2 regions of the Aminobacter sp. P4_H6_2 genome follow, and region 1 is predicted to be linked to the other one. Evidence: riboswitches for the same ligand, from Rfam matches in the RefSeq annotation. Region 1 holds a riboswitch; the other holds the start of a gene.
The links. A riboswitch is a leader RNA that binds a small molecule or an ion and turns the genes downstream of it on or off. The one in region 1 is predicted to bind S-adenosylmethionine.

Region 1 (5,036 bases):
AGCTCATCGCCGGCCCTACCCGCACAACGATTTGAAACTAACAGGCCAGACGTCATCGACGCCCGGCCTGTTCGCTTTCAGTCAATCAGTCCTTCGCGCCGTAGATGTCGAAGTCGAAATATTTGGCATTGATCTTGGCGTAGGTGCCGTCCTTGACGATGGCGTCGATCGCAGCGTTCAACTTTTCACGCAGCGCGTCGTTGTCCTTGTGCAGCGCGATACCGGCCTCGGATTCCGTGCCCTTGAGATCGCCGATCATCTTGCAGCAATCCTGGCCGGTCGTCTTGATCCAGTCGACCAGCACGAACTTGTCCGAGACCACAGCGTCGAGACGGCCATTGGTCAGGTCGGCGATCGCCTCATCCTGGGTCGGGTAGAGCTTCACTTCGGCGCCAGCCTTGGCGTAGTGGTCCTCGGCATAGATGCTCTGGGTCGTCGACGCCTGTGCGCCTACTGTCTTGCCCTTGAGCGCATCGGGCTCCGCCGAGGCCAGGGTGGAATCCTTCAGGGCCACCAGTGCCAGCGGCGTGGTGTAGTACTTGTTGGTGAACGAGACCTGTTTCTTGCGTTCTTCGGTGATGGTCATCGAGGCGACGATGGCATCGAACTTTCCGCCCTGAAGGGCTGGAATGATGCCGTCCCAGTCCTGGGGCGCCAGTTCGCATTCCACCTTCATCTCCGCACACAGCGCGTTGGCGATGTCGACGTCGAAGCCGACAAGCTTGCCGTCGGCGGTCAGGTTGTTGAAGGGCGGATAGGCGCCTTCGGTACCGATCTTGAGCTTTTCTTGTGCCGAAGCGCCGCCAAGGGTCAACAAGAGCGCTGCGAGCGAAGCTGCGCCAGCGAACTTCCGGGAAATCTGCATGATCCTCTCCATTTTTCGGGCGCTCTTTCCGAGCGTCCCTTCCTCCAGCCAATCACAGCGGCCGGCTATGGACAAGCAGACTAAAGATTAGAACAGACTGACCTTAGGTCATGCGGAAATGTTTGGAGAGCTTCAAACCCTGGGCCTGATAATTGGAGCCGAGGTCGGTGCCGTAGAGTGCGCGCGGGCGCGAAAGCATATGCTCATAGACCAGACGCCCAACGACCTGGCCATGTTCCAGGATGAACGGCACCTCGTGGCTGCGCACTTCGAGCACGGCCCGGCTGCCGGTGCCACCGGCACTGGAATGGCCGAATCCAGGATCGAAAAAACCGGCATAATGGACGCGAAACTCGCCCACGAGCGGGTCGAAAGGCGTCATCTCGGCGGCATACAGCGGGGGCACATGCACCGCCTCGCGCGAGACGAGAATGTAGAATTCGTCGGGGTCGAGCACCAGTTCCTCGGCACCGTGATTGTAGATCGGCTCCCAGAAATCGACGACGTTCTGGGCGGCGCGCTTGTCGACATCGACAAGCCCGGTGTGGTGCTTGCCGCGATAACCGACGATGCTGCCCGGCGCGCCAGCCAGATCGATGGACAGAGCAATACCGCCGCCCGAGATGTTGGGCGGATCCATCGCGACCAGCCGGTCGGAGACATGCAGCGTGTGAAGCTCCGCCTCCGACAGCAGCGCATTGCCCTTGCGAAAGCGGATCTGCGACAGGCGCGAACCCTTGCGGGCGACGATCGGAAACGTGCGCGGGCTGACTTCGAGATAAAGCGGCCCGGTATAGCCTGCCGGGATCTTGTCGAACTCCTGGCCACGGTCTGTCATCACGCGGGTGAAGATGTCGAGGCGGCCCGTCGAGCTCTTTGGGTTTGCGGAGGCCGAGATGTCGGCCGGCAGGGCAAGGCCTTCGAGCAGCGGCACGATGTAGACGCAGCCTGTCTCCAGCACGGCGCCATTGGTCAGGTCGATCTCGTGCAGCTTGAGCCGGTCGAGCTTGTCCGACACCAGAGAATTAGGCCCCGGCAGGAAGCTGGCGCGGGTTCGGAATGCCGTTGCGCCCAGCCTCAGGTCGAGGCTCGCCGGCTGGATCTGGTCGGCATCGAGCGATGGCGCCAGAAGCGCGCCCGAGGCGAACAATGCCGCGATGTCCTGATCCGGAAGAATGCCCGATTGCCGCAATTGCCTCACTCCTTTACAGCGCCCGGCCCGAACGGACAGCCCTGGATCGCTGGACCCGGACCTATATCCGGGGTCATATGCGTGGCCCAAAACGTTTAGTCGACCCCGCGATTGACGCAAGCAGGCTGCGGGTCTAAAGGACATTTATCCCGTGGTGATTTGGCCGGTCGGCTTGCAGCCACGTTAAACAAGTCGCTAAAGGGCCGCGTTGTGGACCGGTTGCGACTTTTCGCGACCGGTTTTTTTGTATTTGGATTTGGCTATGACCTCCGAAAAGCAGCGCAACTGGAAACCCCAGACCACCCTCGTCCATGGCGGCACGCTCCGCTCCGAATTCGGCGAAACCTCCGAGGCGATCTACCTCACCCAGGGCTACGTCTACGAGAGCGCGGAAAGTGCTGAAGCCCGCTTCAAGGGCGAGAGCCCAGGTTTCATCTATTCGCGCTACGCCAATCCCACCGTCGACATGTTCGAAAAGCGCATGTGCGCGCTCGAAGGTGCTGAAGACGCACGCGCCACAGCCTCCGGCATGGCTGCGGTCACGGCCGCGATCCTGTGTGGCCTCAAGGCCGGCGACCATATCGTTGCAGCGCGCGCGCTTTTCGGCTCGTGCCGCTGGGTTGTCGAGACGCTGGCGCCAAAGTACGGCATCGAGGCGACGCTGGTCGACGGCACGCTGATCGAGAACTGGGAAAAGGCCGTCCAGCCCAACACCAAGCTGTTTTTCCTGGAAAGCCCGACCAACCCGACGCTCGAAGTGGTCGACATCGCCGCTGTCGCCGCCCTTGCCAATTCGATCGGCGCGCGCCTGGTCGTCGACAACGTCTTTGCCACGCCGATGCAGCAGAAGCCGCTCGAACTCGGCGCCCATGTCGTGGTTTACTCCGCGACCAAGCATATTGACGGCCAGGGCCGCTGCCTCGGCGGCGTCATCTTGTCGGACAAGAAGTGGATCGACGAGAACCTGCACGACTATTTCCGCCACACCGGCCCAAGCCTGTCGCCGTTCAACGCCTGGACGTTGCTCAAGGGCCTGGAAACGCTACCGATACGCGTGCGCCAGCAGACCGAAACCGCAGGCAAGATCGCCGATTTCCTGGCCGGCAGGCCGGAAGTGTCGCGGCTGATCTATCCCGGCCGGGCCGACCATCCGCAGGCCGACATCGTCAAGAAGCAGATGAAGGGCGGTTCGACGCTGCTGTGCTTCGATCTCAAGGGCGGCAAGAAAGCGGCCTTCGCCTTCGAAAACGCGCTTGATGTCATCCTGATTTCCAACAATCTCGGCGACTCCAAGAGCCTGATCACCCATCCGGCAACGACGACGCACAAGAGCCTCACCGACGAGGCCCGGGCCGAACTCGGCATCGACGACGGCACGCTGCGCCTGTCAGTCGGCCTCGAAGATGCCGACGACCTGCTCAACGACATCGGCGATGCGCTGAAGGCAACGCCCTAAAGGAGTGGCGCTCCGGCTGGCCGGAGCGCCATCTTCATATGCCGATCAGTTCTTCGGCAGCTTCGTTTCGTAGACGTAGAGCTTCGTCTCGTTATCTTCTGGAGCCGCCGTCAGGCGCAGGCCCGTCTCGGTCTTTTCGATGAGAACGGGATTGCCGGTGATGGACTTGCCCTTTTCCGTCCAGATCTGGACCGGCACCTGAAACAGCGGACGGCCTTGCTTGAGATCCACGATCTCGATGCCACCAAGACGGAAGACCTGCCCGTCAGGGCCAGGACGATACTCTGTGAGGCCGGCGCAGACCGCCTGACCGGGCTTGAGCAACGCGCAATCCTGGTAGTCGATATAGTGCGCCGGATTGAGCGTGCGGGTCTTTTCCGGATCGAGTGCCGACTTCGGCACGGTCAGGTCCTCATTGACGTTCCAGGTGTAGAAGCGGCGTGAGCCCCAGCTCACGGCATGCAGCGTGCGCTGGTCCGGGTCATAGACAACGCCGCCGATATGATCGGGGAAACGGAAGACCTCGGTCGCCTCCAGCGTTTCGGGATCGACGCGGTAGATGATCGACTTGCTGTTTGGCCGGTACTCGGCAACCGGCACCCACAGCCAGCGGCCGTCATAATCGATACCGCCCGGGTGGTAGATGGCTCCATCGCCAAGCTTCACCTGGCCGACAAGCTTGCCATTGGCGTCGAGCTTGAACAGATGCCCGGCCCCCTTGCCCTCGTCACGGTCAAGCCCATTTTGGGGAGCCTCGAATTTCTTGGTCCGCTCGATGATCTCGACGGAGGACATGAACAGCGCATCGCCGACACGCGCGAAGCCCTGGGGGTGGAAGGTGTCGAATTCCAGCATCGGGGATTTGACGAGCTGCCACTCCGTGCCTCTGGTCAGCTTTTCGATACCGCTTGCGAGGTCGTCAGCATATGCAGCCGTGCCACAAAGGCAGGCCGAGGCGAAAAGGAGGGCGAGGAGGCGTTTCATTGCAGTGATTCCTTGTCGTTGGACGACGCGGAAACTGGCCTTGGCGCATGACAGCGGGGTGACGCGGATGCGTCGGTGAGGTGAAATCCACTGCGCATTCATCACATTCGGCGTGAAAACGAAAAACGAAGTTGACCCGCCGCCTCCTGCGGCGGACTCTGTCATTGTGCAGGCCAAGGAGCGCAGCATATGTATCGCGCGGTCACACGCAACATCGCAGTCGAGGTCGAGCCGTTCTACATGGAGGATCGGTCCGAGCCTGCAGAAAATCGTTATGTCTGGGGCTATCGCGTCACGATCGAGAACAACTCGGATGAGTTCGTTCAGCTCTTGTCGCGTTACTGGCACATCACCGACGCTTCAGGGCGGGTCGAGGAGGTTCGTGGACCGGGCGTGGTCGGCGACCAGCCCGAGCTCAATCCCGGCGACAGCTACCAATATGCGTCGGGCTGCCCGCTTTCGACACAGTCAGGCATCATGGTCGGGCGCTACACCATGCGCAACGAGGCGGGCGAGATGTTCGACATCGCCATACCCGC
Region 2 (5,472 bases), on a different contig from region 1:
CCGCAGCCGATGCCTGATGCGGCCCAGGCCGTAGCATTCAGGTTGCCGAAGTTTCGGGACAGTCTTGGGAAACGCCGGAGGTCTTGCTCGGCTCGAAGATCGCGAAGCTGATCGCAGCCAGGATCCAGACGCCGATGCCGCCATACAGTGCCACCCAGCCAAAGCCGTTGACCAGCGCTGCGTGAGCGATGGCTGCAGGCACGTCGAGGGCGGATTGTGCGCTTCCTCCGGGCGAAACCGCGCCGCCGGCGGCGATGCGCTCCGCCAGCGATCGCAGCTGCGCGGCGTCGGACACTTCGGGAAGCGCGTCCCTCAACGTAGAGAGGATACCTTCGACAAGGACAAAACCCATAACCGCGATATTGACCGCGAGGCTGATCAGCCGGGCGCTGGCGTCAATGCCCGAGGCCATGCCGGCCCGGCTTGCCGGCACAGACCCGGTTGTCATGTTGGTGGCTGGCGTCGTCGTCAGGCCAAGTCCGATGCCGGAGATCAAGGCGCCAGCCAGAACCGTCAGGCCGCTTGCCTGCTCAAGGCCACTGCCGAACCACATCACGATGAAGCCGAGCCCGATGGCAAACAGGCCGAGCGGGATGATGGTGCGTGCGCTGGTGCGCAGCAGCAGATACTGGGCGATCGGCGGCATCACCAGGAAGGGCACCGTATAGGCAAGCAGCGCCAGCCCGGTTGTCGTGCTGTCATAACCGAGACCTACGGTGAAATAGATCGGCAGGTAGATCATCAGCGGCCAGTAGCTGAAATTCATGCCGATGCAGCCGATGATCGCGCCTGAGAAATCGCGGATCCTGAACACCGAGAAGTCGAACATCGGGTGAGCATGAAAGCGCTCGACCAGAATGAAAGCGACGAAGCCGATGATTGTCGCGGCGGCGATGCCGAGGGCCGTCGGGCTCAGGAAACCAACATCCGCGCCCTGGGTGATGTAGTAAGTCAGTCCGAAGACCGCAGCACTCAGGGTGACGATGCCGAGGATATCGAGCTTCTTTGCCTGCGGGTCGCTCGATTCTTCAACGCCGGCATAGGTCAGGGCCAGGCACAGCACGGCCAGCGGCGCGTGGACCAGGAACACCCATTCCCAGGTGGACAGGGCGACGATCAAACCACCGATGATCGGTCCGAAACCCAGCCCGATGCCGGTGACCACGCCCCATATGGCAAAGGCCTTGCCGCGCGCCTTCGCGTCCTGAAACTGATGCGACAGGATGGCGATCGAGCAGATGAACAGCGCCCCGCCGGCCATGCCTTGCAGAAACCGGCCGACGATCAGCACCTGTGTGTTCGGCGCAAGTCCGCAGATCAGCGATGTGATGCCAAAGGCGGCGGCGGTGACGGCAAAGACGCGCTTGCGCCCGAAGCGGTCGGCAAGCGTTCCCGTCGCCATCAGCACCGTCGTGCAAGCGATGGTGTAGGCGTTCATGATCCACTGCATGTCCTTGAAATCGGCATGCAGTACGTGCTCGAGCGTCGGCAGGATCACCGGCACACTGGAGATCTCAAGTCCGAACATCAATGCGGCGAGGCAGATGGCGGCGAGCGCCAGGACGTTTCTGCTTGATTGGTTCATCTGGTACCTCTGGCTGCCGGCAGGAGCGATCGTCTTGCCGTCATGTTGCTTTGAGAGCCCCAGATAAGCGACGCTTGAACATATAAAAATGCTATGCAACCCTATTTCAGTGATAACAAATTGGAATGGATGCGATGCTGTGGCTCGACGCTGAGGCGGTGCGGAACTTTGTCATGGTGGCGGAACTGCAAAGTTTCACCCGAGCCGCCGATGCGATGGGCACGACGCAAGCGGCCGTCAGCGTCAAGCTCAAGCGGCTCGAGGAGCGTGTTGGCCGCAAGCTGATCGAACGCACGCCGCGCAGTGTGCGGCTGTCCGCCGAGGGCGCGCTTTTCATCGATTCCGCGCGCGCTTTCCTGGTCGCGCATGACAATGCGGTTGCCGGCCTGTCATGTGGAACGCGCCGTTTTGCGCTGGGCATCGCCGGACATGTTGCCGGGCCGGAGGTGACGACCTTGCTGGCGCGGCTTAACCAGCACGATCCGGCGCTGACGATCGAGGTTCAGGTCGACAATTCGAGCAATCTGCTCGACGCCTTCGATCGCGGCAAGCTGGATGCCGCCATCGTCAGGCGCGAGGATGACCGCCGTGACGGCGAAGTGCTGGGGCCGGAGCATTTCGGCTGGTTTGCGACGCCCGACTTCCATCATCGCCAGGGCGAGCCGATCCGCCTGGCTGCGCTGTCGCGGGCCTGCGGCGTCCGCGATCTCGCCACGCGCACGCTCGACGATGCCGGTATCCCCTGGGTCGAGGTATTTCTCGGCGGAGGGTCGTCGGTGGTGACGGCCGCCGTTTCAGCCGGCCTTGCCACGGCCGTCTTCTCCAGCCGGCTTTCGCCGCCCGGCACAATCGAGATCAGCCGCAAGTTCGGCCTGCCTCAGGTGCCGTCATCGGAAATCGTTTTGCATTCGACGCTGACCGATCGCCGCTCGCGCGAAGCACTGCGCATCCTGGCCTGCGCCTTCCGCGAGCACGGCACCCCGTCCGGGTAAGGAACGGCCTGGGCGGCGGCCTATCGCTTCAGCAAAAACACCGCCTGCTCGCCGAAGAAGTTCCAGAATCACCTGCGCTTCGAAAGACCGCGCTCAGGGGTCGAGCGCGGCCATGGGGCGAGCGGCTAAGAATTTTTGCCGATGTTCTCCACATCGTACGCCGTGGTCTGGTAGACCCGGTTGATCCAGTTGCCGAAAAGCAGGTGGGCATGCGAGCGCCAGCGGTTCAGCGGCCGGCGTTGCGGATCGTCATCAGGGTAATATTCGTGCGGCACCGCGATGGTCACGCCTGCAGCCACGTCGCGGTCGTACTCTTCCTTGAGCGACGTCGAGTCGTATTCGATGTGGTTGAACATGTAGAGCCGGTTGCCGGTTTCTTCGGCCAGCAGGCTCGGGCCTGTCTCTTCCGATTCCATGAGCAACTCGAGACCAGAGCCCTCGGGAATGTCTTGGGCACGAACTTCCGTCCAGCGTGACACCGGAATGGCGAAATCGTCCGAGAAACCGGCCAGGTAGGGGGAGGCTGGCGCGTTGTTGTTGTGACGGAAGACGCCGAAGGCCTTTTCCTCCAGCGTGTGTTTCGGAACGCGGTGGAAATGCCATGCGGCGGCCATCGCGCCCCAGCAGATGAAGAATGGCGAATGCACGTTGGTCGTCGTCCAGTCCATGATCTGCTTGAGTTCGTCCCAGTAGGTCACTTCCTCGAAGGGCAGCAACTCCACCGGCGCACCGGTGATGATGAAGCCGTCGAACTTGCGGTCCTTCACCTCTTCCCAGGTCTGGTAGAAGGCGATGAGATGGTCTTCGGACGTGTTCTTGGCCTTGTGGGTGCCGATGCGTACCAGGGTCAGCTCCACCTGCAGCGGGCTTGCACCGATCAGGCGGGCGATCTGCGTCTCCGTCCGCACCTTGTTGGGCATGAGGTTAAGCAGGCCGATCTGTAGCGGGCGGATGTCCTGGCGGAGCGCTGTCTGCTCGTCCATGACGGAGACGCCCTCTTTCACCAGCACTTCTCGGGCAGGGAGCTGATCCGGGATCTTGATTGGCACTGTGCGAACTCCAAAAAAACAAAAACCGGCATTGCTGTCGCAAAGCCGGTTTACGGATCGCAAACGGCCCTTTAGCGACTTGTTTAACGTGGCTGCAAGCCGACCGGCCAAATCACCACGGATCCATGATTGCTATTACGCCCGGTCGCCGATTGCGTCAACTGCGACCCAAATGGGGCGCCAGAGCCGCCGCAATAGCCGGTTTTCCTCGACATTATGTGCCTCGGGCGGTATTCCCGCTGCGACCTCCGCCCGGAGGCGCCAATCCAGGATTTTCGACATGAGCAAGGCACCTGAACAGATTCGCCCCGAACCCCGCGCGGGCATCATGGAAATCGCAGCCTATGTGCCCGGCAAGAGCACTGCGGGCGCAGGTGTCACCAAGGTCCATAAGCTCTCGTCGAACGAAAATCCGCTTGGTGCGTCGCCCCATGCGACCGAGGCCGTCCAGAAGTTGGCGCACAAGATGGCGTATTATCCCGACGGGTCGTCGTCACGCCTGAGGCAGGCGATCGCGGCGACCCATGGGCTCAATCCGGCCAACATCCTGTGTTCCAACGGCTCGGACGAGCTGATCGGCCTGCTTGCGCAGAGCTATCTCTCGCCGGGCGACGAGGCCGTGTACACAGAGCACGGCTTCATGGTCTACAAGATCTACACGCAGGCCGCTGGCGCGACCCCGGTCGTTGCCAAGGAGACTGGCGAGAAGGCTGACGTCGACAAGATCATCGCTGCGGTAACGCCCAAGACCAAGATCGTTTTCCTGGCCAATCCGAACAATCCTACCGGCACTTACCTGCCGTTCGAGGAAGTGCGCCGCCTGCACGCGGCCCTGCCCAGGAATGTGCTGCTGGTGCTCGACGGGGCCTATGCCGAATATGTCCGCCGCAACGACTACGAGTCCGGCGTCGAACTGGTCGCGGGCAACGAGAACGTCGTCATGACCCGCACTTTCTCCAAGATCCACGGTCTGGGTGGCATGCGCATCGGCTGGATCTATGCGCCGTCACACGTCATCGACGTGCTGGAGCGCATGCGCGGGCCGTTCAACGTCAATGCGGCGGCAATCGAGGCCGGCGTCGCGGCCATGGAAGACCGTAGCCACGTCGAGCGCACCGTGGCGCACAACGCCCAGTGGGCGGAATGGCTGGTCGCCGAATTCGAAAAGCTTGGCCTTCGCGTCACGCCGAGCGTCGGCAACTTCCTGCTCGTCCACTTCCCCGACGATGCCAGGCACGGCGCCGATTTGGCCGACGAGTATCTCAGCGCGCGTGGCTATATCCTGCGCAGGGTCGCCGGCTACGGCTTCCCCAATGCGCTGCGCATGACCATCGGCACCGAAGAGGCCAATCGCGGCGTGATCGCCGCACTCACCGAATTTCTGAAAAGTTGAACCATGTCCGATCCCCTTTTTGAAAAGATCGCCCTCATCGGCATCGGCCTGATCGGCTCCTCGCTTGCCCGGGTCATCCGGCGCGAGGGCCTGGCCCGCCACATCGCCATTTCCACGCGCAGCGCGCAAACGCTTGCGCGTGCCGAAGAACTCGGCCTCGGCGACAGCTATTCGACCGATGCCAAGGTTGCGGTCAAGGACGCCGACCTCATCATCGTTTCGGTGCCGGTTGGCTCGTCCGGCGCGGTTGCCAGCGACATCGCTCCCGCGCTCAAGCCGGGCGCCATCCTCACCGATGTCGGCTCGACCAAGGCCTCGGTCATCGCGCAGATGCAGCCCTACATTCCGGAAGGTGTCCATTTCATCCCCGGCCACCCGCTTGCCGGTACTGAAAAGTCGGGCCCCGACGCCGGTTTCGCCGACCTGTTCGAAAACCGCTGGTGCATCTTCACG

Region 2: it holds a riboswitch for S-adenosylmethionine, as region 1 does, so the genes downstream of both, metA (homoserine O-acetyltransferase MetA) here and AC1DUU_RS19350 (O-succinylhomoserine sulfhydrylase) in region 1, are expected to answer to the same signal.

The regions. Positions count from the first base shown of each region.
Region 1 is NZ_JBFUKO010000290.1:1,659-6,694, forward strand. Features, by position in the region: gene AC1DUU_RS19340 (ABC transporter substrate-binding protein) at 86-865, opposite strand; gene AC1DUU_RS19345 (2'-deoxycytidine 5'-triphosphate deaminase) at 969-2,057, opposite strand; SAM riboswitch at 2,199-2,276, shown strand; gene AC1DUU_RS19350 (O-succinylhomoserine sulfhydrylase) at 2,320-3,513, shown strand; gene AC1DUU_RS19355 (DUF6454 family protein) at 3,559-4,497, opposite strand; gene apaG (Co2+/Mg2+ efflux protein ApaG) at 4,687-5,036, shown strand, end outside.
Region 2 is NZ_JBFUKO010000025.1:7,967-13,438, forward strand. Features, by position in the region: gene AC1DUU_RS03870 (ABC transporter ATP-binding protein/permease) at 1-17, shown strand, start outside; gene AC1DUU_RS03875 (MFS transporter) at 38-1,585, opposite strand; gene AC1DUU_RS03880 (LysR family transcriptional regulator) at 1,720-2,577, shown strand; gene metA (homoserine O-acetyltransferase MetA) at 2,703-3,626, opposite strand; SAM riboswitch at 3,678-3,755, opposite strand; gene hisC (histidinol-phosphate transaminase) at 3,907-5,019, shown strand; gene AC1DUU_RS03895 (prephenate/arogenate dehydrogenase family protein) at 5,023-5,472, shown strand, end outside.